DNA from 2 places in the Congzhengia sp. genome. Region 2 is predicted to be linked to the other one. Evidence: riboswitches for the same ligand, from Rfam matches in the RefSeq annotation. Region 2 holds a riboswitch; the other holds the start of a gene.
The links. Region 2 has a riboswitch for thiamine pyrophosphate ahead of thiM (hydroxyethylthiazole kinase). Riboswitches for the same ligand answer to the same signal wherever they lie in the genome.

Region 1 (14,982 bases), on a different contig from region 2:
AGTTGAGGTGAAGCAAATGAAAAAAGCAATATCTATGTGTTTATGCTTTGTGGTATTGCTGTCTGTCTGCGGCATTTTAGCGGCCCCGGCGTCAGCGGAAGCTACCCCGAGCGTAATTGAAACCTTTTACGAGGGGGAGGACGGGGCGTTTTTTTATCCATTTGACAAAGAAATGAGCCTGGGTTCACGGCTTGCAATGATGGGGGATAACCAGATTTCCTATTATAAAGGGGATTCGGATAATACCTCCGGAATGCTGCGGATTCAAAACTATAACAGCATTAACCGAGGTGTAACCGGCGTGAAGTTGATTCCGGGACAAAAGATTCGGATTACGGGAGAGGTTAAATTTTTAAATTCGGACAAGCTGTCGCCTAAAGTGGGAGTTCGGCTGGTGTTTATTGGCGACTCCACAGTCCCGGTTTACAAAGACTCTGCCTGCACACAGCCTTTAATGAACGGGGAAGAACAGGTCACCCTGAAGGATAAATATTTTGGCGTATCCATTGACAAGGATATTTATGGAAACAACATGGTAGACGGAGAATGGCACACCTTTGAGTATATTTATGAGTATGACGGAACATTTGCAACGTCTAAAATTGACAACGTGACCTACACAAATTACATAAAAGACACCGTTACTTCCCAAATGTATTTCAGGCCTATGGGAAACAGTCCTTTGGGAAAGCCTGCGGGAAGTCCTTCTGAGAATTTTACGCAGGAGTATATTGACGCGTGCAGCGCGGCGGGAACAACGCCCTATGTAGACTGTCTGCTGGACAATTTTTCTGTGATGCCCTACAGCGGCATGCTGACAGACGGTGGAAACGTGGGATATGAGCCGAACATATACAACGGCTTTGAAGACGACGGCTGGAAAAAGGATCCCAATAAAACCAATTTTTCCTGGAACAACATAAATTCCAATGCGGCGCTTTCGGATAACGTGCCGGAGGCTTTAGCTGAAACGTCGAAATCCTCTATCGAGCTTACCTATAAGGGAGCGCCGAGGGACGCGTTTGTGGACGTAGGGGTTTCTGCAGCTGGTCCGGCATACAAAATGTGGTTTAACAGGGCCTATAAAATCAGCCTTTGGGCCAAAGGGTCTGAGGCGCTGGCGCAATTTGGAGCTGCAAATAACAAGCCTCTCGTGTTTATCCCCGACCGTTCGGGGGACAAACGAATTGACAGAACGCGCTCAAAATGGCTGCAATCCCCCACAAAAGAGATTATAACGGACGACTGGCAAAAGTATGAGTTTATTTGGTATGAAGATATGGAGCATGCAATCGGCAGAAAGAGCGACACCGATTTTACCACCCGGTTCACCATAAGAACCTATGCCGTGCCGGTAGGAACGGAAAACAATCTGACCGCGACAACAGAAAGCGGGGAGGCGGTGCAGTATATCTATTCCTATCAAAACAGCACCGGCGAAACAGTATATGCCGGGCTGGAGGACTTTAAGCTTTACATTGACGATGTAACCATAGCACCCTTAGACATTGTTTACAACGGCGACATGGCAGTGAAAGATGCGGCGGACAATGACACCGGCGTAATTTATTATAAAAACGGGAAAAAATCGTCTGATTACTGCGCCCCGGGCGGGGATACCATTTCGGCAAAATTGTTCCACGCCGGAACCATTGCAGCAGACGCGACGTTTCAGCAAGAAACCGGGCTGGATAAGAAAAACGTTTTAAAAGTGGCGGCGAACGAGACGCCTTATCAAAGCGTTGAAATTGACCAGGGGAAAACCTATAAAATCAGTTTTTGGGCAAAGGCGGAAAGCGGCAGCGAAAATATGCCGCTGTATGCAATGATGGACAGAAGCATAAAAGGCGATGTGCTGGACAGCACCGTGACAGATAAAAACCCCAACGGGCTTTTGGGTTACGGTAATTCCACGGGGATAACGGGGGACATACCGTTTTACCTGTATAGCGGCACCCAGCAAAATGTGTTTCACGATTATAACAAATTTGAAATTACAGCAGACGGGGAAACGGTTGTAAGCGACGATTATTTTGCGCGGATGAAGTCGGTAAACGGCTATGAAAGCCAGGCGGAGCCCACCGCGTGGAACTATCAATATTTTAACGGCGACAGCTGGGTAAACACAAATGAAGAAGCAAAAACACCCGGTTCGTGGACGCTGGCCGGCGGCTGGACAAAGTATGAATGCTTCTACCAGTGGAATTATCAGGGCGGGCATTACCGCATGCCCAGGCTCTCCTTTGTGTCCGACGGGGCATATGCCATCGCCAACATTCACGTGGAGGAGGCAGTGCCTTACCAGTTTGGAATTGAAAATGTTTCCGTCAGCGGTGACAAAGAGGTTTTTGAAATTGGAGATGAACTTTCCGTTACCTATGATTTTGTGTCCAGCGGCGCACAGACGGCAAACGAGGGAAAGGCGCAGGTTTTAATTCTTGCCGGAACAGAAGCAGAAGGCTTTTATCCTGTTATGGCGGGAACGGCAGAGGGGGCGTTTTCGTTTCGGGTGCCTTCCGGCGCTATCGGCAAGCAGTTAAAAATTCAAATTACGCCTGTTTCGTATGATTACATCTATGCCCAGAAACCATTTGAAATCAGCTTGGCTGGCACGGCAAAAAGCAAGCTGTCGGCCACATTAAAATCCTTTGACAAAAGCGCTGCCACCTGGCAGCTGTGGGCAACTTACGGAGAAAGCAAGCCAACAACCGCCGACGTTGTCACCGCACTTTATGATGCGGACAACAGGCTTTTAAAAACCGAGGTTGCAAAAGCGGAAGTAAAAAATGGGGACGACGGTTTGGTAGCCAGCGGAACGGTGTTTGCGGATAATGCCGTATTGGGAAAGGTGTTTGTGTTAGACTCGCTTGACACCTTAAATCCTATTTGCAGCAGCGAAAAAGCAGATTTATCCGGCGAAAGCGAACGGGACAGCATTAAGGTGCTGGCCATTGGCAACAGCTATGCCGAGGACGCCACAAACTATTTTTATCAGCTGGCGGAGGACGCAGGCGTAAAAGACATTACTGTGGCCTATCTTTACATAGGCGGGTGCACCTTGGAAACCCATGTGAAAAACTTAGAAGGAAACCTGCCTGCTTACCGTTATACAAAAAATAATACAGGTTCATGGAAATCGGAAACAGAAAAAACTATGTTGTATGGCATTGTAGACGAGGACTGGGACGTGATTACCCTGCAGCAGCAAAGCGCAAATTCCGGCATTGCATCTTCTTTCGAGCCAAATTTAACAAAGCTCATTGACTATGTGCAGCAAAACAAGACAAACCCCAGCTGCGAAATTTATTGGCATATGACCTGGGCTTATCAGGAAGGATATGCCGGACTAAGTGCATTTGGCAATGACCAGATGACCATGTATGAGCGGATTTCGCAAAACGTACAGGAAATTGTGCTGCCCAAGGAGGATATAGAAAACATTATTCCTGTTGGCACGGCGGTGCAGAATGCACGGACAAGTCATTTGGGCGACACCTTAAACCGCGACGGCACCCATTTAACACAGGATTTAGGCCGGTATTTGGCCGGGTTGGTATGGGTGAAGAAGCTTACGAACCGTTCCATTGACAACATCGATTATGTGCCGGCAAATTATGCGCCGTCTTTCGGCGGAGATGTTTTGCCCTTGCTGAAAGAAGCGGCGAACAATGCGGTGCGGGAGCCTTTCGCCGTCACAAATTCCAGTTTTACAAAATAATTTTACATGATTCAAAAAAACACCAAAGCGTTTGCTTTGGTGTTTTTTTATGTGGGGAATCAATCATAATTTTTCGTACAGGCTAATAAATATAGAATAACGGTTTACATTTTCTGCTTAGACGAAAGGATTGGTACATACTATGCGCGGCAAAAGAAAAAGATATTATCATAAAACAATTATTTTAAAAGACGTGTTTTCTAATACCTTAATTTATACAATTGCAGTTGTGTTTGCGGTGGGAATTGTTGTGTCCGTCTTGGGAAAGCTAAACATTCAGCCCAGCAGAGCATTTATTATGGCGGAATTTGATAAAATTTTTTGTGCCGGGCAGGAACTTCCATTTGAAAAACGAAATGTTTACGACCGGATTTCTGCTGTTATACCGTCAGTGAAATCCAGTGAAGAAATGACGAAGAAATATTCAGCCAAATACAGCGGCGTAAAAAAAGAAGATAACGCTGCGGAAAAACAGGACAAACAGGAGGAAATCAGTTTCTCCGAAGGAAAAAAAATTAAAAGTATTGACATGTCATCAGACGGCATTACGTTTCGGAACGAAACTGCCTATACGCCGGATGTGCAGTCCCTTTTAAACACAAAACTGAATTTTAAAATGGAAGAAGGAAAACCAAATGTTTTAATTATGCACACCCACACTTCTGAAGCCTATGCCGAAAGCCCTGATGCCAGGTCCACAGACAACAACAAAAATGTCGCCCGGGTTGGAACGGTGATTGAAGAACGGCTGAAAAGCCAGGGCATAAACGTCATTCATGACGTTACACGAAACGACTATCCGGCATACAACGGTTCGTATACGAAAGCTTTGGCGGGAATAACGTCAAACCTTGAAAAAAATCCTACCATTGAAGTGGTGTTAGACGTGCACAGAGATTACGCCGAACAGACGAAAAACGGCGAAGCCATTCAGCTGAAGCCTGTGGCAACGGTGGAGGACAAGCAGGTTGCCCAGGTGATGTTTGTTATTGGCACTGACGGCTTAGGGCTAAAACATCCGGATTGGAAACATAATTTGGCATTTGCCGTGCAGATTCAGGCAGAGTTAAACAAGGTTTCCCCGAAAATTGCAAGGCCGGTGAACATACGGCGGGAACGCTTTAACCAGCACATGACAAAAGGCTCCATGATTATTGAGGTCGGGACCGCCGGAAACACCATTCAGGAGTGTGAAAATGCGGGATATTACATTGGCAATGCCATAGCAGAGGTTTTGAAAAGATATTAATCATTGGATATTTTCGTGCCGGCTGGAACATAATAAGTTTAAGTGTTTATTATGGAAAGCCGGTGTTGATCGGCGGAAAGGACTTATTTATGAAACTTTCACGTAATTTAGAAGAAAACCGCAAGATGATGGCAAAATTGTTTCCGATAGAAAAAAGCTTTGATTTAATTGAACGGCAGATTGTAATCGGCGGCAAAAAGGCGGTTATGTATTTTATAGATGGGTTTGTTAAAGACGGGGTTGTGGGGAAAATTATGCAGTTTTTCCTGGGGCTGACGCCGGACCAGCTTGAAAACGTAAATACTGCCCAAGATTTTGCGGCTCGCTTCGTTTCCTATGTTGAGGTTTCAACCGAGAGCGATGTGGAGAAAATTACCACACAATATCTGTCCGGCCCTGCAATTTTAATGATAGACGGCTATGAGGAAGCAATTTTAATTGACGCCAGAACCTACCCGGCGAGAAGCACGGAAGAACCCGAAAAGGAAAAGGTGCTCCGGGGCTCCCGAGACGGGTTTGTGGAAACGGTTGTCTTTAATACGGCGCTGATTCGAAGAAGAATTCGCGACCCGAAGTTTGTTGCCGAAGTGGTGAATGTGGGGAACCGGTCAAGAACCGATGTGGTAATTGCCTATATTGATGATATTGTGGACAAAAAAACCCTGGAAAAGATTAAAAAGCGGATAGAAAGCATTGATGTGCGCTCCCTTACTATGAGCCAGGAAAGCTTGGCAGAATGCTTGATTAAGCGGAAATGGTACAACCCGTTTCCAAAAATCCGATATACGGAGCGTCCAGACATTGCAGCGGCAAATGTGCTGGAAGGAAACATTGTGATTTTGGTGGACAATGACCCCTCCGCCATGGTTTTGCCCAGTTCCATTTTTGATTTTATCCAAGAGGCAGACGATTTTTATTATCCGCCTGTAATCGGCGGATACATGCGCGCAGTCCGCAATCTGATTTTTTTCTCCACACTGGTGATAACGCCGCTGTGGCTTTTGGCAATTCAAAATATGGACAGGCTGCCGGAGTGGCTTCATTTTCTGCAAATAGCAGAGCCAAACGAGGTGTCGCCCGTTGTTCAGTTGCTTATTTTAGAAGTGGCCATTGACGTTTTAAAGCTGGCGTCGGTGAATACGCCAAATATGTTGGGAAACTCGCTGAGCATCATCGGCGCGCTGATTTTAGGCGATTTTGCCATTCAGTCGGGCTGGTTTGTTCCGGACACAATTCTGTATATGTCTATTGTGGCAATTTGCAGTTTTTCTCAGCCCAGCGTGGAATTAAACTATGCGTTTAAATTTATGCGAATTATTATTTTAGTGCTGAGCCACTTCTTTAATCTTACGGGATTTATCATTGGCGTGGTGCTGTCTTTTGTACTCATTGGAACAAATAAAACGGTAACGGGGAAAGGGTATCTTTATCCAATTATTCCGTTCAATGCCCACGACTTTAAATATAAGTTTTTACGGCTTAAAATTCGTTCTACCGAAAAAATGCACTAAAAAAAATTGTAACGAAAAAGTAAAATTATTACGATTGACTAATTATCCCCTTAGTGTTATAATATATGATAGCATCAAATATAAAATTAATGGAGGTATTTAGTATGCGAAGGACAAACAAGATAGTGTCGCTTATGCTTGCTTTAGGAATGTTGCTTTCCATGGCACTTCCCACCGTAACATCGGCGGCTGATCTAAGTTTCAGTGACGTACCGTCTGACTACACTTACTATTCGGCAATAACAGACTTAACAGCTGAAGGTATTATAAATGGCTTTGAAGACGGTACATTTAAACCGGAGGATCCGGTTACAAGGGCTCAGTTTACAAAGCTGATTTGTTTGGCGGAAAATTCCGGCAATATTAAGTATTCTGAAGCTGACAGGGCAAAGTTTCCGGACGTTGTTTCCACCGGCACGGATGCCCACTGGGCAATTGATTTTATTACAACAGCAAAGAATTCAGGAATCATTAACGGTTATGACGACGGCACATTCAAGCCCGAAAACAGCGTTCTGTATGAACAGGCCGTTAAAATGGCAGTTTGTGCGCTGGGTTATACGGAAGACCGTGCAGAACGTGCAGGCGGCACAGCAGGTGCTTATCCAAGCGGCTATTTAAATCTTGCGGTTAAAGCAAAACTGCTGGACAAAATCAGTGGTGCAAAAATGGGCGAACCCCTAACCCGTGGCCGTGTTGCGCAGCTTATTTATAACATGCGAAATGCGGAAATGGTTGATCCGATAACTGGTGAAACCAGTGGTTCCATGAGGGATCAGACGTCCTCTACACGTTCTTCCGCTGAGGGCAGGATTGTTGCGGTTTATGGCACTTCTCTTTATTACGATGAGGAAAGCGAATGTAACAAAAAGCAAATTGAGCTTGAGCTAAGTAGCGGTAAAAGAGAATTTTATGGTATTGAAAACTTAAAAATTAACGACTTGAACGACTATCTTGGAAGAAGCGTAACGGTTTACTATGATATTGAAAGCGGCGCAGACTACTACGAAGCTTATAATATTGCGTTCCAGAACAAGAAAAATTATGAATTGACCATTAACATGGATGATATTGAAGAATTTAATGGCTCGAAGTTAGAATACTGGACGGAGGACAAAGATGACACAGAGAACATCAGCATTGACTCTGATATTGCGATTATTCATAACGGCCAGTCTGTAAATGAAGATTTTGGTGACATTATTGATGAATTCGCAAGTCAATCCGGCTATATCACTCTTGTTTGCTCAATGAACAATGATATTGCTGATGTTGCATTTATTCGGACCTATGAAACAATTTTTGTAAATTCTCCGAAAGATTCAAAGAACTATAAGGTATATGATTACTATGATTCTTCTAAATCTTTCATTTTAGATGAAACGGATAAAAGTAAAAAAATTACCTTTACGAAAAACGGCTCGCCTTCTGATTTCTCCGGAATTCCTACGACCTGTGTTCTCTCTGTATCAGAAAGCAGCGACGGCAAACTGATTGACGTTCAGATTTCTACCAAAACACAAGCCGGAACGGTTACAGATATTCTTTCTGATGACAGAATTAAGATTGACAAAACTCCGAATACATATTACAGGTTTACAGAAAGTTGTAACAGAAGCGAACAAATTAACGCGGGTATGTATGTTCAGTTCTATTTAGATGCATTTGGCAGGGTAGCGAGATACACAGTATCTTCTGAAAAATCATTTGCATATGGATATTTGGCTGCAGCTGAAGCTGGAACGATGACAGATCCAAAAGTTGAAGTAATGATTTATAAGATGAGCAGTTCAAATTCTACGTTGACAGGAAATCAGTATGCGTTAAAAGATTCTGTGAAAATTGACGGAAAAGTATATTCTGTATCAAAGAATTCAGATGCAATTATGGATTTACTGCGTAGTACTGCTGCAAAAAGTGGAATTAATGCTGCCATTGATGGAAAAGAACCGGAAAACGCAGAATTTGCTCAGCCAATTCGTTATACAACAACGGGCAATGTAATTGACAGCATTTTAACCAGTAACAGCACAGGTGAAATTAATGTATCATTAAATTTAGTTAATTACACATCTGAACCCTTATTGTGTAAGGCTACTGGATCTACTTTAGACAAATATACAATCAGTGGTTCGCAGGTTATCCTTGTTCCGTCTGATCGTATAAACGGTACATACATGACAAAGAGCTATTCGTACTTTAAAAAGGACGAAAGTTATTATGTGCAGCTTGCAAATGTACCATCAACGAATAAGCCAGCGGCAATTTATGTTTATGGCACAGCAACCGGCGGTGCTGATGTCACCACAGAGGTGTTGTCTGAAACCAACATTCCAATGATTGTCACAAGGGCTTCAGATGTTAATTATAAGGATCAAATTAGAAGATGCTTAAAGCTTCTTAGTGCAACTGGAGAAGAATTAGAGGTTTATGACGATGGCCGTGATAATACAGAAGCAGTTCGCACCGTTTCTGCAGGCGATGTTATCAGAGTTGCAGCAGACGGCGATAAGCTGGTTGACGCGATTGAAGTACTTGCTGTAGCTGAAGATGTAGTTTCTGGAAAACAGAAAAACTTAGTTACATTTGATGGAACTTCAAACGGAAAAGACGAATTAGATGCGCCGCTCCGTGTTGTTACTGGTCTAGTTCATAATGCAAAAGAGAACACGGTTGTTATGGCACCTTCCTTTGATTATCCCACTGATGAAGATGTTTATACATATACCTACACAGAAAATGTGAATGTATATGTAATTGATACAAGCAGAGCAGGCAAGGATAACATGATTGAGGAAGGCAACTTTAGCAATATTATTGGTTATAATCAGAGAGCAGAAGATCCAAGCAAAGTTATGGTTTATACCAAAAAAGGCGATGTTGTCGCAATGATAGTTTTTAAATAAAGCGTTCTTTTTTGAAAGACCCGGTAGCTTCCGGGTCTTTCTTTTTTTCTTTAAACTTATTGACAAATACACAAATGGCGTATTATACTAAAATATAACAAAACAAACTGGAGGAAGATATGGAATATCGTGACGTTACTGCCTTTATTAATAAAGCAAAAAAGTTTGGATCAAGGCTGGACTTGATAAGAATTAAAAAGCTGTGCGAGCTTTTGGGGCACCCGGAAGAAAAATGCAGGTTTGTCCATATTGCCGGAACAAACGGCAAAGGCTCGGCTTCAATTTTTATTGAAAATATTTTGGCAAGAGCGGGCTATAAAACTGGTCTTTATACGTCACCTTTTATATATAATTTTAATGAGCGGATTCAAATTAACAATGTTTCTATATCTGACGAAAGCCTCGTTGGCGTTATGGAACAGGTAGTTGCTGCAACAGAACAAATGCTTATGGAAGGCTTTGAACACCCCACAGAATTTGAATTGATTACGGCCGCAGCGTTCCTTTATTTTGCTGAGGAAAAATGTGACGTGGCGGTAATTGAGGTGGGACTAGGCGGAACGCTGGATTCCACAAATGTGATTTCGTCCCCTTTGGTTACTGTGATTATGTCTATCAGTTACGACCATATGGAGTATTTAGGAAATACGCTTGCTGAAATTGCTGAAAATAAGTGCGGCATTATAAAACGCGGCTGCCCGGTAGTGTGTTATCCGTTTCAGCCAAAAGAGGCACTTGCTGTTATTCAAAAAACATCAGAAGCAATGGGCTGTAAACTGACGGTGGCGGATACCGGTTCCCTTAAAATTGAACGAACAGGCCTCGAAGGGAATATGTTTTGTTACAATGGGGTTCCTTTTGAAACAAGTCTGATTGGGGACTATCAAATTTACAATGCAATTACAGCCATAAATGCTGTTAGAGCATTGAAAAATCGGGGCTATATAATTTCGGAGGATGATGTGCAAAATGGCTTGAAAACGGCAAAATGGCCGGCCAGGTTTGAAGTTTTAAGCCGCAGTCCTGTCGTGATTGCAGATGGCTCCCATAACGTTGACGGCATGCGTGCTTTTGTTGACGCAGCGAAGAAAATGCTTCATGGAAATAAGGTGGTTTGCGTTTTTGGCATGCTGAAGGATAAAGAATATTCCAAATGCTTAGAACTGCTTTCTGACATTTCAGACACGATTATCGTTACGGAGGTTGACAGCCTTAGGGCAGAAACTGCCGAAAATTTGGCGTCGGCAGCAAAAAAGTATTTTCCAAATGTATTTGCAGAGCCTGATAATATAGATGCTGTTATGCAGGCAAAGCGATTGGCTGATGGGATGCGTGCAATTGTCGCTTTGGGTTCTTTGTATATGATGAAAAATATAAAAGAGGCTGTTCAAAAGATTTTTCATTAGAATTATGGCATTTATTTCTGGAGGACTAAGATGGGCAAATGGTCTCGCGCCGCAGGAGGCGCCGGCAGTGTTCTCATTTTAGCGGCACTGCTTTTGTTTGGGGTTGTTTCGGGATTAACCTATTTTTATGCGGATGATTTTTACTACGCAATCTTTTTTCGCGGCGGATTGGCTGAATTTTGGCAGCGTACCGCGGAGCATTATAGAACAATGAACGGGCGAGCACTGGTGCATTTTATAGATGAGATCGTTTTAATGTTCGGTACAAAGCTATTTGCTGTGTTAAACCCGTTCATGCTGTTTTCATTTTTTTATTGTTCTGCAAAGACCGTGCTGGCGGACGCAGAACGCACGCAAAAAATATATTTTATATTAGCAGGGCTGGCAATTACAATGCTGCTTCCGATGCGGGTTGCGCGGGAGACACTTTTTTGGATAACAGGCTCCATGAACTATCTGCTTCCGGTATGCCTTGCCGCCTTGGCGTTTTATCTGCACCACAGAACGATTGCTGCTGGAAAAATAAGGTGGTTTACCCTTTTGCTGTGTTTTTTATGCGGAGCCACCACTGAACAGGGCGGGGCTGCGGCATGTGTATTGAGCGCTTCCCTTGCAATATCGGAGATGGTGAAAAAACGGAAAGAATGCAGGAGGGGAATTTGTGGCTGGCCTTTGTTTTTCTGCATTCTGGCAGGTTATGCAACTGTTTTATTGGCGCCGGGCACATTTTACCGCGCTTCCTATGAAGGCAGTTTTGAGTCCGGACGGCTGGCGCAGTCTTTTTTTGCCTTGGCAGACAGCTTGATGGGGAAGAACGGCATTGCGCCATATTTTATTATTTTATTTGTATTAATTGCTGTATTATCCTTAAAGGACAGATTGCTTCCAAAAGGATTGTCAGGCGGATTCGCAGTTTCCTGCTTGCTGGCAGTTTTTTATTTTGTCGCGGTTACTTTTCCATATGCATCCGCCGTGCTTTTTTGCATTTGTCTGCTGTTTGCCGCGGTTGCTGCAATTGCTTTTTTAGGATCTAACATCTACAGAGGAACCGGATGCTTTTTGCTTGCGGCTTTGGCGGCACAAGTAGTTTTAATTGAAGCGCCCTCTACGTATCTTAGGACAATGCTGCCGTCCATTATGCTGTTAACCGTGTGTATTGTATCCTTATTTGTGCGGCTCACAGGTATGTTCAAAAAGGGTGGTACGCCGATTTTTGGATTGGGCATGCTTATTTTTGTTCTTGGCGTTTTCTGTATGACTCAGACCATAGATGGTTACAGGAGTAACAGGGAAGTGATAATAGAAAACGAAAAAAGCGTGATGGACTATGAAAAAAACGGGTTTGCGGAAATATGCACCGACATTACATATCCCTATGCCTATAATATGTTTTATGAGGACGGTTTTTTTCTGAATTATTTTTATGAATATTATAATCTTCCTGAAAAACCGGTTTTGTATTATTTGAGCAAGAGCAGTCCCGAGATTTTTTATGATGGAATGAGACTGACGCACCCGGCAGAGAAAAACGAAGGTTCGTGGTATTTGCCATTAGAACCTGTTGTTACCGCGGCTGGAGGCAGCCTAAACTGGAACGGAAGTGTGCTTGCTATCCAGCTTGGCGAACAAGAGGCGGTATGCCGCCGTGACACCTTATTTTTATCTGACGGAAAGGCCATTGCGTTAGATAACCGCACCTTGCGCCGGTTTGGCAAAATTTATTGGGAGGCCGGCCTGTTTTCCGATGTTTTCGGAATTAAATGCCGAAAGGCCGGAGAAAACCGTATTTTTGTCGAAATGCGTTGACAAAGAACGGAAAATATGGTATGATAAAAACAATGAAGCAGGGGAGCTTATGTTATAGGCTGAGAGGAAGATGTTATCTTCGACCCTTATACCTGATTTGGATAATGCCAACGAAGGAAGGATAGCGTCTTTTTGGTGTGCCCAAATTGGGTGCACCTTATTTTTTTAGAAAAGGAATGACGCAAATGAAAATTGAAACGAAAAAATTGACGTTAAGTGCAGTGATGATTGCGCTAAGCGCGGTGCTAAGCTTAGTGAAGGTTTATGAGCTTCCCTTAGGCGGGTCGATCACGCTTTTAAGCATGCTGCCGGTGGCGGTTATTGCCATTTGTTACGGCACCAAGTGGGGGCTGTTTTGTTCCACGCTTTATGCGTTTGTTCAAATTGCTTTAGATGCGGGCAAGCTCATGGGATATGGCATGACGGCGGGCACCTGGGCAGGCTGTTTGATGTTTGACTATATCATTGCGTTCGGCGCTCTGGGGCTAGCCGGCCTGTTTCGTAAAAAAGATACCATTGGCATGTGTGCGGGAATTACGCTGGCATTGGTTATCCGTTTTATATCGCACTTTATTTCCGGTTCCATTGTGTTCTCGGTGTTCTGCCCTGAGGGCTGGAACGTTTTTTTCTATTCTTTTTGCTACAACGGAAGCTACATGCTGCCGGAATTGATTATCACCATAATCGGTGCGGTTCTCCTGTTCCGTATTCCGCAGGTTAGAAAACTGATTGAAGAAAAACAGTAAGAAGAAAAACAGCAGTTTATAAAGGTGTTACCTGTGAATTTTTCGAAATTCTCTGGGTGACACCTTTATGTTTTCTTTAAAGACTTTTAAAAAGAATTTATAGTCGCAATAGCCCGTTTCCTGGGCAATTTCCGTAACTGGTTTTAAGGTTGTCACCAGAAGGTGACAGGCCTGTTCAATTCGTTTGCGCTGCACATATTTATTAAAGTTCGTTCCGGTTTCCTCTTTAAATTTCCGGCTGATATAGGAAAGGGAGTAATTAATTTCACTACAAATTTTGTCCAGTGAGATGTTAGAAGAAAAATTTTTATCGGCAAAATCAACTATTTTTGCTACCACTTCGTTATGAATTACCTTGGCGGGCGTGTAAATTTTGCGCAGCGTAAGCACCAAAAGCTCAATTAAGTAGCAGCGCGCAAGCTCCACGTGACCTGCTTGTTTCTCTTCCGATTCCTGGTCTATGCGGTATAGCAGGGACAAAATTTTTCCGTCGCTGTCGTGAAAAACATATTCCGTGGGAATTTCTCTTAACTGGTAGCGATTGAATCGAATGAGATAGCAGTTTAAAAGTTCGTTGAAACTTTTACAGTTTGAGAGCGCGCCGTCTAAAATTTCAGGAAAAAACAAGCAATGAACCAGTTCTAATGTTTCTTTTTTCTTATCCGGAGAATAACCGTGTTCAGCATGGCAATCGATAATGAAATAATCTCCTTTTTTAATAGGAATTTCTTTTCCGGCAATGTGATGAATTGCCGAGCCGCCCTTGACATATGCAAACTCTATGAAGTCATGGGAATGCATGTTTGTAACATTCCCTGTTACACTGTGAATCATTATTTTTGTTTCTCCTGAGATTAATTTTTCCGTCGTATATTGCATAGCAAAAACGCCCCCTTTAATAGAAAAAAACGCCCGTTGTTCTCATTATAGTACAAGTGATATGATGAAGTCAAGATTTTTCATTTTACGATTAAAAAAGGGAGGGTAGATTTACGTTTGGACAGCACCGCTGTACTATATTTTTAATAGAAAAGAGTGATGAAAAATGGTTGGCAAAAGGGTTTTTAGAATTATGATTTTTACGTTCTTGCTTATCGGTTTGATGGTGCTTCCGGCATATGCGGCAGGAATGAAGGATTTGGTAAAAGATGATTTTTCAGAAAAAGCAGACGGAACACCGCTTAATGTGGGAACCAACGATGGCAACTGGAATCTTTCCTATTCCGGAATCGGAAGCGTTGATACACCGCAGGTGACCTATGAAGACGGTGCGATAAAAATAAGCAAGAGTGCTGCCGGAGCAAATTTGGATTTATATAAAAAAATGACAGATGATGCGATTCCTACGTCAGGAAAAGTTGTTTACTCCTTTGATGTAAAATATTCCCCTCACTGCACGCACTCTGTGTTTGCTTCGGATTTTATATTCCGTTTAGCTCCTGATTTGGCGAATATGGGAGACAGGCTGCCGCGCAACCAGCTTTTTTATTCTCTTCATTATGTGAACGGCGGAGACGGCGGACATTTATTATTTACCAATAACAATAATGACATGTTCTATCCGAAAACTCTTATAGGAACTGCTTTTGACTGGTATCATTTTGAATACACAGTTGATTATGACAATAACAAGTATTCTG
Region 2 (14,982 bases):
CAGTATTTAATCGACAACGGTGCAAAAGTAATTCTTTGCTCCCATATGGGCAAGCCCAAGGGCGAGCCAAAGCCGGAGCTATCGCTGGCTCCCGTTGCAAAAAGCCTGTCTGAAAAGCTGGGCAAAGAGGTGATTTTTGCCGCTGACGACAATGTGGTTGGCGAAAATGCGAAAAAAGCCGTTGCCAACATGAAAGACGGCGACGTTGTGCTTTTGGAAAACACGCGTTACCGTGCGGAAGAAACAAAAAATGTGGATGCGTTTTCGGCCGAGCTTGCTTCCCTTGCCGATGTTTTCGTAAACGACGCATTTGGAACAGCCCATCGTGCGCACTGTTCAAACGTAGGCGTAACAAAATATCTTGACACAGCGGTTGCAGGTTACCTGATTGAAAAAGAAATTAAATTCTTAGGCAACGCGGTGAATTCGCCCGTGCGTCCCTTAGTTGCAATTTTGGGCGGCTCTAAGGTTTCTTCTAAAATTTCTGTCATTGAAAATCTGCTCAAAAAAGTGGATAAATTAATTATCGGCGGCGGAATGGCCTATACGTTCTTTGCGGCGCAGGGAAAAACGATTGGCACCTCTCTTTTAGAGGAAGACTATATTGATTATGCGAAGAAAATGCTGGAGCAGGCCGGCGATAAAATTTTGCTTCCGATTGACACAGTAGTTGCAAAAGAATTTAATAACGACGCAGAATCGAAAGTTGTTGAGGGCAACATTCCCGACGGCTGGATGGGCTTAGACATCGGTCCGAAAACCATTGAACTGTTCTCTAAAGCGTTAGACGGCGCAAAGACCGTTGTATGGAACGGGCCCATGGGCGTGTTTGAAATGCCCAACTTTGCAAAGGGTACAAACGCCATTGCTTTAAAGCTTGCTGAGCTTGATGCTACCACCGTTATCGGCGGCGGCGACAGCGTTGCGGCGGTGAACCAGGCGGGCCTGGGAAGCCGTATGAGCCACATTTCCACCGGCGGCGGCGCATCCCTTGAATTTTTAGAAGGCAAAGCACTTCCGGGAATTGTCAGCCTTACCATGAAGAAAAAGGTGATTGCCGGCAACTGGAAAATGAACAAAACCCCCTCTGAGGCTGCTGCTTTAATCAAAGAGCTTGCACCGAAGGTTGCAGACGCAAAAGACACCGTAATTGTTTGCCCCACGGCTGTTTGCCTTGCGGCAGCTGTAGAAGCGGCAAAGGGAACCAACATTAAAGTTGGCGCGCAGAACGTTTATTTTGAAGACAGCGGTGCATACACCGGCGAAATTTCCGCCGACATGCTGCTGGATTTGGGTATTGAATATGTAATAATCGGCCACAGCGAGCGCAGACAATATTTTGCTGAAACCGACGAAACAGTAAACAAAAAGGTTTTAAAAGCGTTCGAAAAAGGTTTAACGCCGATTGTTTGCGTGGGCGAGAGCTTAGAACAGAGAGAATATGGCATTACCAACGATTTGGTTCGCTTGCAGACAAAAATTGCGCTTAGCGGTTTAACTGAAGAACAGGTTGCAAAGACCATTATTGCATACGAACCCATTTGGGCCATTGGAACAGGCAAAACCGCAACCACCGAACAGGCGGAGGAGGTTTGCAAGGCAATCCGCGAATGTGTGGCAGAGGTTTACGGCAACAAAGCTGCAAGAAAAATCACCATTCAATATGGCGGCAGCGTAAATGCCGGCAATGCGGCGGAGTTGTTTTCTGAAAACGATATCGACGGCGGTTTGGTTGGCGGCGCGTCTTTAAAAGCGCCGGACTTTGCAACAATCGTAAACTGGAAATAAAAAATGGCAAAGAGGCTGCTTTTTGCAGCCTCTTTCATAAAGGAACAGGATGGTAGATTCATGAAAAAACCTTTGTTATTATGTATTATGGACGGCTTTGGCATAAACCCTGCGGATAAGGGCAATGCCATTAAAATGGCAAAAACACCAAACCTGGACAAATTGTTTTTAAACTATCCCCACACGCAGCTTTCAGCCAGCGGAATGGCGGTGGGCCTTCCCGACGGGCAGATGGGAAACTCTGAGGTGGGACACACCAACATCGGCGCAGGGCGTATTGTTTATCAGGAACTGACACGTATTACAAAATCCATTCAGGACGGCGACTTTTTTGAAAACGAAGCTCTTGTTGGTGCGGTGGAACATGCGAAGAAAAACGGCACTGCACTGCATATTATGGGCCTGGTATCCAACGGCGGTGTGCACAGTCACAACTCCCACATTTATGCCGTTGCCGAGCTTGCAAAACGTAAGGGCCTGGAAAAGGTGTTCGTTCACTGCTTTTTAGACGGGCGCGATGTGCCCCCTTCCTCCGGCAAAGAGTTCGTGGAGCAGATGGCGGAAGAGCTTAAAAAAATTGGTGTGGGCAAAATTGCCACAGTAATGGGCCGCTACTACGCCATGGACAGGGACAACCGCTGGGACAGGGTGGAAAAAGCATACCGCGCAATGGTAGCAGGCGAAGGCAACACAGATATTTGCCCCGTGTCCGCCGTAGAAAAATCCTATGCGGCTGATGTAACTGACGAGTTTGTAATCCCCACAGTTATTACGGAAAACGGAGCACCGGTTGCTACCGTTTCAGAGGGCGACAGCGTGATTTTTGCAAACTTCCGTCCCGACCGGGCACGCCAAATTACCCGTGCCTTTGTTGACCCTGATTTTAATGGCTTTGAACGCAAATTTTTTCCGCTGTATTTTGTGTGCATGACGCAGTATGACAAGACAATGCCCAACGTGGAGGTTGCGTTTAAGCCCCAGGTTTTAACCAACACCCTGGGCGAATATTTGAGTAAGCATGGTTTAAAACAGCTGAGAATTGCCGAAACGGAAAAATATGCCCATGTGACATTTTTCTTTAACGGCGGCGTAGAAAAGGTGTCGGAAGGGGAAGATCGGGCGCTGATTAATTCACCCAAAGTTGCAACCTACGACCTACAGCCGGAAATGAGCGCGCCGGAGGTGACCGACACGCTGATGAAAAAACTTGACAGCGGCGATTTAGACGTTGTGATTTTAAACTATGCAAACTGCGACATGGTGGGCCACACAGGCGTGATTGAAAGCGCTGTAAAAGCGGTTGAAACCGTTGACGCCTGCGTAGGAAAGGTGACAGACAAAATTCTTTCTATGGGCGGCGCAATGCTGGTGACTGCTGACCACGGCAATGCAGACCAGATGATTGACCCTGAAACCGGCGGCGCGTTTACGGCACACACCACGTTCCCGGTTCCGTTTATTGTTATCGGCTGCGGAGACGTGAAACTCCGCTCCGGCGGCGTGCTGGCAGACATTGCCCCGACGATGCTGGATATTTTAGATCTCGACAAGCCCCAGGAGATGACAGGAACAAGCATTATAGAAAAATAATCTTTCGATTAATAATTTTTGCCTTTCATGCACATTCTATAATATAGAGTGTGCATTTTCTTTTTGCACAAAAAAATGGAGGCCGAATATGAAAGATTATATTGAAATTACAGATGTGTATGCAAGAGAGATTTTAGATTCCAGAGGCAATCCCACGGTGGAGGCGTGCGTCTGCACGGAAGACGGCGTGTGCGCCCGGGCGTCTGTGCCTTCCGGCGCGTCTACCGGTGCGTTTGAGGCAGTGGAGCTGCGGGACCAAGACGAGTCGCGCTACAAAGGGCTGGGTGTGAAAAACGCCGTTTCCAACGTAAATAACGAAATTGCCGATGAAATTATTGGTTTAAATGTGTTAGACCAGCGGGATATTGACCGAAAAATGATAAAATTAGATGGCACGGACAACAAGTCGCGCTTAGGCGCCAACGCTATTTTAGGCGTGTCGTTGGCGGCAGCAAAGGCAGCAACGGCATCGTTGGGCACCAGCCTTTATAACTATATAGGCGGTGCTAACGCCCATGTTTTGCCGGTGCCCATGATGAATATTTTAAACGGCGGCAAGCACGCCGACAACAGCGTGAATCTGCAGGAATTTATGATTATGCCCACAGGTGCATGCTGCTTTTCGGAGGCACTTCGCATGTGCGCCGAGGTGTTTCACAGCTTAAAGGGCGTGCTGAAATCGAAAAACTATTCCACAGCGGTGGGCGACGAGGGCGGCTTTGCACCAAACTTAAAAAATGATGAGGACGCGCTGGCGCTGATTTGCGAGGCAATTGAAAAGGCAAACTTTGTTCCCGGAGACGACTTTCAAATTGCAATGGACGCGGCGGCCACCGAACTGTTTGAAGAAGCAAAAAAACAAGGGCGCGACGGCTATTATTTCTGGAAAACCGACATGTTTAAAACACGGGAAGAAATGATAAAATACTGGGAAAAGCTTGCTTCCGACTATCCGATTATCTCTTTAGAAGACGGCTTATCCGAGGAGGACTGGGACGGCTGGCGGGATTTAACACAAGCGTTGGGAAATAAAATTCAGCTCGTGGGCGACGACCTGTTTGTAACCAACACTCAGCGGCTGGAGCGGGGAATAAAGAATGGCGTGGGCAACTCCATTTTAATTAAAGTGAATCAAATCGGTACCTTAACCGAAACGTTAGACGCCATTGAAATGGCAAACCGTGCTGGTTACACAGCTGTGACATCTCACAGGAGCGGTGAAACAGAAGACACCACCATTGCAGACATTGCCGTTGCCACAAATTCAGGTCAGATTAAAACCGGCGCGCCGTCACGCACAGACAGAGTCTGCAAATATAACCGTTTGCTGCGCATTGAAGAGGAACTGAGCGGCAGTGCTTGTTTCCTTGGAAAACGTGCATTTTTCAACTTGATGTAATCAAAATGTAATATAATTGACACATTGCGTAATATATGTGTTACAAAGTGTGACTTTTTGTTGACTTTGTCCCGGTAGTGTGATAAACTAATATCCGGGGTGAGAAATTATGAATTTATGTGTTAGTGGTGAAAATGAATTTGACATTTATTACGTATTAAAAATTTTAACCGGCTGCGAGGAGAAATATTTCTTTTCGCCCAGGCTGTTTGTTCATGACATTGGTCTTGCAAAAAAGTTTAATACACTCAGAAGCGTACGTCGGAGTGTAAAGCTTTGCGGGATTGACCAATATCAGGTTGAAAAATTTAAACGTGCAAATTAACAAAATTATACTGTTTAAAACGCTTATATTCTGCACACACTATTTTTAAGGACACAAACGTTTTTGTGTGCTTTAAAAATAGGAGGTTGTTTGAATATGAGTTGTAAAGCAAATTCATCCATTAAATGTACCGTATCACAGTGCGAATACCACTGTGACGACCAAAACTACTGTACGCTTGACAGCATACAGGTAGGAACGCATGAAAGCAATCCGACCATGTGCGAGTGCACGGATTGTGAATCGTTCACAAAAAAACGCTAAATAAAAATTAGCGAAAATGCGCAGACAGAGGGTTTTTAACCCTCTGTCTGTTTTTTTGCCAAAACCAATTTTCTTTGTTGACTTTTATTTTCTGCGGTGATATAATTTAAATAATAAGTTTAAATAGGGTAACTATGAAATCCGCTGAAATAAGCAGAAATTTATGAGGAAAAAGGAGCGGCATATGGAAAAAAATTTCGACAGAAAAATTGTCTTTGAAGACGGCAAGGAATACTATGGATATGGCTTTGGCGCGAACTGCGACAGGGTGTGCGAAATTGTGTTCAACACCTCAATGGTGGGGTATCAGGAGATTATTTCCGACCCATCTTATACCTATCAGCTGGTGGTAATGACCTATCCTTTAATCGGGAACTATGGCATTGCAGACGAAGATTTTGAAACGAAGGTGCCCACCATCGGCGGCTTGGTGGTGCGGGACTATAACGACATGCCCAGCAATTTCCGCTACACAAAAACGTTGTCTGAAATTTTGGAGGAAAACGGAATTCCGGGAATTTACGGCGTGGACACCAGAATGATTACGCGTTCAATTCGCGACTTTGGCAGCAGAAAGGCGTTTATTACCGACGCTTCCACCGCCAAGGAGGACGCTTTGAAAATTTTATCGAGCGTTGACATCCCGAAGGACGCAGTGGCAAAAGTGAGCTGCAAAAAGCGGTGGTATTCCAGAACGTCCAACCACAAATATAACGTGGTGGCAATTGACTGTGGAATTAAATTAAACATTATCCGCAGCTTAAACAGCTGCGGGTGCAACGTAACCGTTGTGCCGTATAACACCACGGCGGACGAAATTGATTTTATGAAGCCAGACGGTGTGTTTTTGTCAAACGGGCCTGGCGACCCTGAAAATGTGCTGCCCGTCATTGAAACGGTGAAAAAGCTTAGAGGGAAATATCCCATATTCGGCATTTGCTTAGGACATCAGATAATCAGCCTTGCCTACGGAGCCCAAACTTATAAGCTTAAGTTTGGGCACCGGGGCGGAAACCATCCGGTGAAAAATTTGAAAAACGGCAAAATTGAAATTACCAGCCAAAACCACAGTTATGCCGTGGATTTAACCTCGCTGGAACAGACGCCTCTCACTCCAACCCACATCAATCTGTTAGACCAGACGGTGGAAGGCTTAGAATGTGAAAAGGACAGGCTGTTTTCTGTGCAGTATCACCCGGAAAGCGCCCCCGGCCCCCAGGACAGCACCTATCTGTTCGGCCGGTTTATCGACTTAATGAAGGAGGCGAACGGCAATGCCTAAAAGAAGTGATATTAAAAAGGTTTTGGTTATTGGCTCCGGCCCAATTGTAATCGGCCAGGCCGCAGAGTTCGACTATGCGGGCACCCAGGCGTGCCTTGCCTTAAAAGAAGAGGGATACGAGGTGGTTTTGGCAAACTCAAACCCCGCAACCATTATGACCGATACCTCCATTGCGGATAAGGTATATATGGAGCCGTTAAACCTTGAATATATGGCAAAAATCCTGCGTTATGAGCGGCCAGACGCAATCGTTCCGGGAATTGGCGGACAAACGGGTCTTAATATTGCCATGCAGCTTGCAAAAAAAGGCGTTTTGGCCGAGTGCCAGGTGGAGCTTTTGGGAACGTCCAGCGAAAGTATTGAGCGGGCGGAGGACAGAGAACTGTTCAAAGAGCTGTGCGAAGAATTGGGCGAGCCGGTGCTGCCGTCAGTGATTACCCACACTATTGACGAGGCAAAATCGGCGGCGGAAGAAATTGGATATCCGGTAGTGCTTCGTCCTGCGTTTACGCTGGGCGGCACAGGCGGCGGCTTTGCCGACGATGAGGAAGAACTTTGCGAAATTATGAAAAACGCCTTAAAGCTTTCCCCTGTGGGACAGGTCTTGGTAGAGAAAAGCATTAAGGGCTATAAGGAAATTGAATATGAGGTAATGCGCGACAAAAACGACACCGCCATTACTATTTGTAACATGGAAAATTTAGACCCTGTGGGCATACATACGGGGGATTCAATTGTAGTCGCCCCCAGCCAGACGCTGACGAACAAGGAATATCACATGCTCCGCGACAGTGCGCTGAAAATTATTCGGGCATTAAAAGTAGAGGGCGGCTGTAACGTGCAGTTTGCGTTAGACCCCCAGTCGTTTCAATATTATGTAATTGAGGTAAATCCCAGGGTGTCAAGGTCATCGGCTTTGGCATCGAAAGCCAGCGGTTACCCAATCGCAAGGGTTTCAGCTAAAATTGCCGTGGGCATGACCTTAGACGAAATTATGATTGCGAATACCCCCGCGTCGTTTGAGCCCACGCTGGATTACGTGGTAACCAAAATGCCCCGGTTCCCCTTTGACAAGTTTACCCAGGCGTCGAATAAGCTTTCTACCCAAATGAAAGCCACAGGCGAGGTTATGGCCATAGGCCGGACAATGGAGGAAAGTCTGCTGAAAGCAACCAGGTCTTTGGAAATCGGCGTGTGCCACATTTACATGTCAAAATTTGACAAAAGCAAAATGTCGGTAGACGATTTGATGAAATATATTGAAGAGGGCACGGACGACCGGATTTATGCCATTGCCCAGCTCATGTATTTGGGCGTGGACCACTCAAGAATTTGCAACGTGACGCAGATTGACATGTTTTTCTTAGATAAAATCAAAAACATTGTGGATTTTGAAAAGGTACTGGAACAGCCCGAAAGCGTTGGAAACATCGACCTGCTGTACAAGGCAAAGAAAATGGGATTCTGCGACAAATATATCGCCCATCTCTGGCAGATGACAGAAGACGATGTGTATGAAATGCGAAAAAAACACAACATGTTTCCGGTGTATAAAATGATTGACACCTGCGCCAGCGAGTTTGACAGCTATATTCCATATTTTTACTCCACCTATGAGGAGGAGAACGAGTCAATCGTGTCAGACAAACCGAAAATTATTGTTTTAGGCTCCGGTCCTATCCGAATCGGGCAGGGGGTTGAGTTCGACTATTCCACGGTGCATGCGGTGAAAACCATTAAGGAAAGCGGAATAGAGTCTATCATCATCAATAATAATCCAGAAACCGTTTCCACAGACTACACCACCTCCGATAAGCTGTATTTCGAACCGCTTACCGTTGAGGACGTTATGAATATTATTGAACTGGAAAAACCCATGGGCGTTATCGCATCGCTGGGTGGGCAGACGGCTATTAACCTTGCCGAGCCTTTAAAGAAACGGGGCGTTAAGCTCATTGGAACAGACTGTGACGCAATTGAGCGGGCCGAAAACAGGGACTCTTTTGAAAAAATTATGGAGGAACTGGAAATTCCCCAGCCAAACGGAAAAGCCGTGACCAAAATGGAGGACGGAATTCGTGCGGCAGAGGAGATTGGATATCCTGTATTGGTGCGGCCCAGCTATGTTTTGGGCGGCAGGGCAATGGAGATTGTGGCGGACGAAGAAGGTTTGCGCCACTACCTGAAAACCGCCGTTGAAATTGATGAGGACAAGCCAGTGCTGGTGGATAAATACATCATCGGAAAAGAAGTTGAGGTAGATGCGGTTTGCGACGGGACAGACGTGTTCGTTCCGGGTATTATGGAGCACGTGGAGCGCACGGGAATCCACTCCGGCGACTCAATTTCCGTTTACCCTACATTCAGCATTTCAAAAGAAGTGAAAAACGTTATCTTGGATTACACAAAACGTTTGGGGCTGGGCATCGGCATCATCGGGCTTTACAACATTCAGTTCATTGTGGACAAGGAAGATAACGTTTATGTAATAGAGGTTAACCCCCGTTCCTCAAGAACGGTGCCGTTTTTGTCGAAATCCACAGGCTATCAGCTTGCAGACATTGCCACGCTGGTTATTTTGGGAAAATCTTTAAAGGAACAGGGCTTTACCTCCATTTACCCCGAAGAGAAAAAGTGGTGGTATGTAAAAGCGCCGGCGTTTTCGTTCTCGAAAATCCGCGGGCTTGACGCATATCTTTCACCAGAAATGAAATCCACCGGCGAGGCCATTGGTTACGACAAATCCTTAACCCGTGCGCTGTATAAGGCCTTACAGGCTTCTGACATGCACGTGGTGAACTATGGTACGGTTTTTGTTACCATCGCCGACAAGGATAAGAACGAAGCGCTTCCGCTCATCAAGCGGTTTTACAATTTGGGCTTTAACATCGAAGCAACACATGGCACTGCGAAGTTCTTAAAAGAAAACGGCATCAGAACCAGAGAACGCACCAGCGGCGAAGGGGACGACGGCATTTTCGACTCTATGCGCAAAGGCTATGTAACCTATGTAATCAACACCAAAGACATTAACGCAAAAACTCACGAAACCGACGGCTATCAGCTCAGGCGCTGTGCGGTGGAAAACAACATTACCATGTTCACTGCCTTAGACACCGTCCGCGTATTTTTAGACGTTTTAGAAGAAGTAACCATTACCATTTCAACAATCGACAATTAACGTTTGAAACAAAAGCCCCGTGCTATTTTGCACGGGGCTTTGTTGTTCATTTTTTATTTTTCCGAGCAAAACTCTACTTTTTTTCCTTCTAAAATCATGTTGGTGGTGCGCACGGCGCACATTTTGCCGCACATGGAGCAGGTGTGACGGTCGGCCGGAGGCGTGCTTTCAAAATATTCCCTGGCTTTTTCACCGTCAATGGCAAGGTCAAACATCTTGTCCCAGTCCACTTCATGCCGGGCCTTTGCCATTTCGTTGTCCAAATCCCTGGCATGGGGGATTTTTTTTGCAATGTCCGCTGCATGGGCCGCAATTTTGCTTGCAATAATGCCCTCTTTCACGTCTGCCAAATCCGGCAGGCGCAGGTGCTCCGCTGGGGTGACATAACAAAGAAAATCTGCGCCGCTGGCCGCCGCAATCGCGCCGCCAATGGCCGAGGTAATGTGGTCGTAGCCCGGGGCAATGTCGGTTACCAGCGGGCCTAACACATAAAACGGCGCGCCGTGGCAAAGCCGCTTTTGCAGCTTCATATTGGCGGCAATTTCATCCATTGCCATGTGTCCGGGCCCTTCCACCATCACCTGCACGTCCTTGTCCCAGGCACGTTTGGTTAAGTTTCCAAGCTCAATCAGTTCTGCAATCTGTCCCGCATCGGTGGCGTCGTCAATGCAGCCGGGGCGCAGCGCGTCCCCTAAGCTGACAGTTACGTCAAACTCACGCAAAATTTCCAGCACCTCGTCGTAATATTCAAAAAACGGATTTTCGTTGCCCGTCATTTCCATCCAGGCAAACAACAGAGAGCCGCCCCGGGAAACAATGTTCATTTTCCGTCCCTCACGGCGAAATGCTTCCACGCACCGACGGTTTATTCCGGCGTGAATGGTCATAAAATCCACGCCTTCTTCCGCATGGGCACGTACGACCCTTAAAAAATCCTTTGCGGTAATTTCCAGCAAATCTTTTTCCAAATACCCAATGGCGTCATACATGGGCACCGTGCCAATCATGGCCGGGCACGTTTTAATCAGCGCCCGGCGAAAGGTGTTGGTCTTGCCGTAGTTGCTTAAATCCATAATGGCCTCGGCGCCGAATTTCACTGCCATGTTTACCTTTTGCATTTCCACATCATAGTTTTTGCAGTCCCCGGAAATTCCCAGGTTTACGTTAATTTTGGTCTTCAGGCCAGAGCCGATACCCTCTGCCGAAAGGGACGTGTGGTTCACGTTGGCCGGAATGGCAACCTGCCCCTTTGCCACAAGCTCCAAAAGCTTTTCCGGTTCCATGCATTCCTTTTCTGCAACCGTTTTCATTTCCGGCGTGATAATTCCGCGCTTTGCGGCTTCCATTTGTGTTTTATATTCGCGCATTCTAATGAAACCTCTCTTTCCAAATTAAAAGTTACCCTCAATGGCAAAAGCATGGTTTAAAGGACCGGAACCAATCCCCAAATCCAGATTCGCTTCCAGCGCGCCGGTGATATAGCGTTTCGCCTTTTTTACCGAAGTGTTTAAATCAAACCCCTTTGCTAAATTCGAGCAGATGGCGCTGGACAGCGTGCAGCCCGTTCCGTGTGTATTTTTGGTTTCAATCCGATCTGCATGAAACCACGTTGGCCCGCTTTGTTGATACAGCAGGTCGTCTGCGTCGCTCCCGCTGTGTCCGCCTTTTAAAAGCACCGCGCAGCCATAGGCACCCAAAATGACCTGTGCCGCTTGCTCCATGTCGATTTTTGACCGGATTTTTAAACCGCTCAAAATCTCTGCTTCAAACAGGTTAGGCGTCACAACGGTGCAGTTTGGCAGCAACCGTTCTTTTAACGCGGCCACGGCGCTTTCGCTGGAAAGGCTTGCGCCGCTTGTTGCAACCATCACCGGGTCTAAAACAATGTTTTTTGCACCGTATTCTGATAGCTTTTCCGCAATGGTTTCAATCAGTTCTTTGTTTGAAACCATTCCAATTTTCACCGCGTCGGGTGGAATATCGGTAAAGACACAGTCAAGCTGGTCTGCCAAAAACGCGGGCGGAACCTCAAAAATGCCTTTCACACCTGTGGTGTTTTGGGCAGTTAAGGCCGTAACGGCGCTCATGGCATAAACGCCGTGGGCCGTCATGGTTTTTATGTCCGCCTGAATTCCTGCGCCGCCGGAGGAGTCGCTTCCGGCAATGGTCAATGCTGTTTTCATAATTCGCTTTCCCCCTCAAATCTGCTGACCAAAACGCCTTCATACGAAGGCAGATATATGTCGCAGACAGACTGAATTTCTTCCTGGTCGGAAATGCTTGACGGGTCAAACACACCGCAAATCCGAAAACCTGCCGCTTTCGCTGTTTTCATGGCATAAAGCCCGTCTTCAAACACCCAGGTGGAGGATATATCTGTTCCCATATGCGTCTGGGCGGCATAGAAGATGTCCGGCCGGTCTTTTCCCGCGCCAATCTCGGTGCTGGTAAAAACACGGCGGAACAGCCTGTCAATCCCAAGCCGGTAAAATGCCGCTTCAATCATGCCGCGCTGGCTCAGGCTTGCCGCTGTAATTGGAATACCCCGAGCGTGTAAGCTTAATAAAAGCGAATAAACGCCTGCTTTCATCGGCACCTTGTTTTCATAAAATTTTTGAATCATGCCGTTAATTTCAGTTATAATTTCTTCAGGGGAGCGGGGCAGAGCATATTTTTGTTTTAAGTAATCCGCGGCCTCCGGCATGGTCATAGTAAACATAACCCGGTTTAAATTGGGTTCTGCCTCAATTCCCTTTTGCTGCAAATAGATGCGTCCAATGTTGTCCCACATGGGCATGGAGTCTAAAATGGTGCCGTCTACATCAAAGATTGCGCCTTCAATCATTGCTCCGTCATCCTTTCCGTTAAAGTACGAAGCTGTTTTGTTGCGGCAGTGATATCCTGCTGCGCAAAAATCGCACTGATAACTGCAATGCCGCAAATGCCGCTACCATTGAGCTTTGCCACGTTTTGCGGCCCAATTCCGCCAATGGCGATAACGGGAATGTTTACTGCCGCGCAAATGGCCTTTAGCGTATCTATGCCAACATCTTCCGCATCGTCCTTCGAGCCGGTGGGAAACACTGCGCCCACACCCAAATAGTCCGCTCCGCGAGCCTGGGCCAAAAGCGCCTGTTCCACGGTCTGGGCCGACACACCAACAATTTTGCCGCTGCCCAAAAATTCCCGGACAGAGCCCGTTTCCATGTCACTTTGTCCCACATGCACGCCGTCAGCGTCAATTTCCTTTGCCAACGCCACGTTGTCGTTAATTACAAAAGGTACGCTAAATTTTTTGCACAGTGCTTTTACCTCCAGCGCCTCGGCTAAAAATGCGTCGTGATCTAAGTGTTTTTCCCGAAGCTGAACAAAAGTTGCGCCGCCTTTTAAGGCCATTTCAACCTGCTTTGCCAGCGTATCTGTTCCCAGCCAGCTTCTGTCCGTCACGGCGTAGAGCAGCAGGCTTTTTTTATCGAATTTCATAGTTTGCTCCTTTGTTCAGTTCCTCACCTGTCATGTTATAAATTGCGTCGATAATTCTGTTTCTGTAGGTGGAGTTTCCATCGGCCTTTTCCATGTTGGCAAATCCGATTTCTCCGGCAAGCCCCATGGTGCAGACAGCGGCAGCTGCGGCCTCTAACGGGTTCTCAGGATTCGCGACCAAAAACGCGGCGAGCATGCCGGAAAGCTGACAGCCCGTACCTGTAATTTTGCTCATTTCAGGCCTGCCGTTTTTTATTATATAGCAGGTTTTAGCGTCTGCTACCAAATCAGTGGCGCCGGTTACGGCAATAATCGTGTTTCGTTCCTTTGCCAGCTGTTTCACAAATGCAACTGCGCTGTCTAAGTTGTTATCGTCAACTGCGTCGGCGCTGTCAGCGTCCACACCTTTTGTGCTTCCGCTTCCTGCGGAAAGGGTTTTAATTTCTGAAATGTTGCCCCGAATTGCGTCGAACTTTATTGTATCCGCCAAATCCAGAGCGGTTTTTGTGCGAAGGGCAGATGCGCCTGCGCCAACCGGGTCTAACACAACCTTGTGTCCCAGCTCGTTGGCCTTTTTACCCGCCGCAAACATGGCGGCAATGGTGTTTTTATTCAGCGTTCCAATGTTAATGTTCAGGCCGCCGCAAATCGACGTGATGTCGGACACGTCGTCAATTTCGTCCGACATAATTGGGCTGCCCCCACAGGCCAGCAAAACGTTTGCTACGTCGTTAACGGTGACATAGTTTGTAATGTTGTGCACCAAAGGCACAGTTTTTCGTACATTTTCAAGACAGTTTCCCAGCATAATGTAAAATCTCCTTTGTTAAAAAAATAAAAAAGCGTATATACCAACAAAGTATATACGCTTAAAAAAACCATATATCCCTACGTTGGCATTATCCAAATCAGGTTGTGGGTCAAAGCAACACAGCTTACTCTCAGCCCGCTTTGCGCGAGCCCCCCATTTTTTATTCTTTTCGACTTTCAGTATAGCACAGTGCGGCTTGAAAATCAATCCTTAAAACGGGGATTTTTAATTGGTTTTTCTGACAAAATATGTGAAATTGTGCCAAAATTGGCAGAATGAAAGAAACCTTAACTCTTTTGGTGAATTTTTATGATATTATTGTATTTCAAACATGCACTTTTGTATTATCTGTAGAAAAACGTATTGAAAATAGCAAATAAATATGGTATAGTAATAAACAATATTGGGCAAAGGAGTACTCCTTTGTTTGCATGTATACATGCAAACAACTTCTGCTTTGCTGACATAGAAAATTATAAGGAGGAAAAGAAGAGAGAAAAGCATCGCATTTTACGGCAGAAACAAAAAATATAAAAGAATTTTATCATCGTACAGAAGGAAAGAGAGGAAAAAAATGCGGAGATTGTGGATAAGTTTCTTATCATGCTTTATCATTGCCGCTGTGCTGCCCGTATTAGCTTTTGGGGAAAATACGGAATCTTCGGCATGGAAAGAATTTTATGTTTCGGCAGGTGCGCCTGCCGGCGGAAACGGAACGAAGAGCTCTCCCTTTGCAACGGTGGAACAGGCGCGCGACGCAGTGCGCGCCGTATCAGACGGAATGCAGGGAGATATTATCGTAAACATTGGCCCGGGAAATTATTATCTGGAAAATACCATCGATTTTACATCTGTAGAT

Region 1: it holds a riboswitch for thiamine pyrophosphate, as region 2 does, so the genes downstream of both, WIG73_RS08105 (energy-coupled thiamine transporter ThiT) here and thiM (hydroxyethylthiazole kinase) in region 2, are expected to answer to the same signal.

The regions. Positions count from the first base shown of each region.
Region 1 covers NZ_JAXUNN010000033.1:50,878-65,859, forward strand. Annotated here, with positions in the region: gene WIG73_RS08075 (DUF4886 domain-containing protein) at 17-3,718, shown strand; gene spoIIP (stage II sporulation protein P) at 3,861-4,967, shown strand; gene WIG73_RS08085 (spore germination protein) at 5,057-6,478, shown strand; gene WIG73_RS08090 (S-layer homology domain-containing protein) at 6,583-9,384, shown strand; gene WIG73_RS08095 (folylpolyglutamate synthase/dihydrofolate synthase family protein) at 9,504-10,790, shown strand; gene WIG73_RS08100 (DUF6056 family protein) at 10,821-12,596, shown strand; TPP riboswitch at 12,626-12,732, shown strand; gene WIG73_RS08105 (energy-coupled thiamine transporter ThiT) at 12,782-13,342, shown strand; gene WIG73_RS08110 (AraC family transcriptional regulator) at 13,370-14,176, opposite strand; partial or broken gene WIG73_RS08115 (fibronectin type III domain-containing protein) at 14,388-14,982, shown strand, end outside.
Region 2 covers NZ_JAXUNN010000039.1:1,968-16,949, forward strand. Annotated here, with positions in the region: gene tpiA (triose-phosphate isomerase) at 1-1,788, shown strand, start outside; gene gpmI (2,3-bisphosphoglycerate-independent phosphoglycerate mutase) at 1,849-3,378, shown strand; gene eno (phosphopyruvate hydratase) at 3,467-4,777, shown strand; gene WIG73_RS09590 (hypothetical protein) at 4,887-5,102, shown strand; gene WIG73_RS09595 (DUF1540 domain-containing protein) at 5,199-5,366, shown strand; gene carA (glutamine-hydrolyzing carbamoyl-phosphate synthase small subunit) at 5,551-6,648, shown strand; gene carB (carbamoyl-phosphate synthase large subunit) at 6,641-9,829, shown strand; gene thiC (phosphomethylpyrimidine synthase ThiC) at 9,883-11,196, opposite strand; gene thiD (bifunctional hydroxymethylpyrimidine kinase/phosphomethylpyrimidine kinase) at 11,221-12,012, opposite strand; gene WIG73_RS09620 (HAD family phosphatase) at 12,009-12,674, opposite strand; gene thiE (thiamine phosphate synthase) at 12,671-13,312, opposite strand; gene thiM (hydroxyethylthiazole kinase) at 13,299-14,120, opposite strand; TPP riboswitch at 14,181-14,289, opposite strand; gene WIG73_RS09635 (right-handed parallel beta-helix repeat-containing protein) at 14,698-14,982, shown strand, end outside.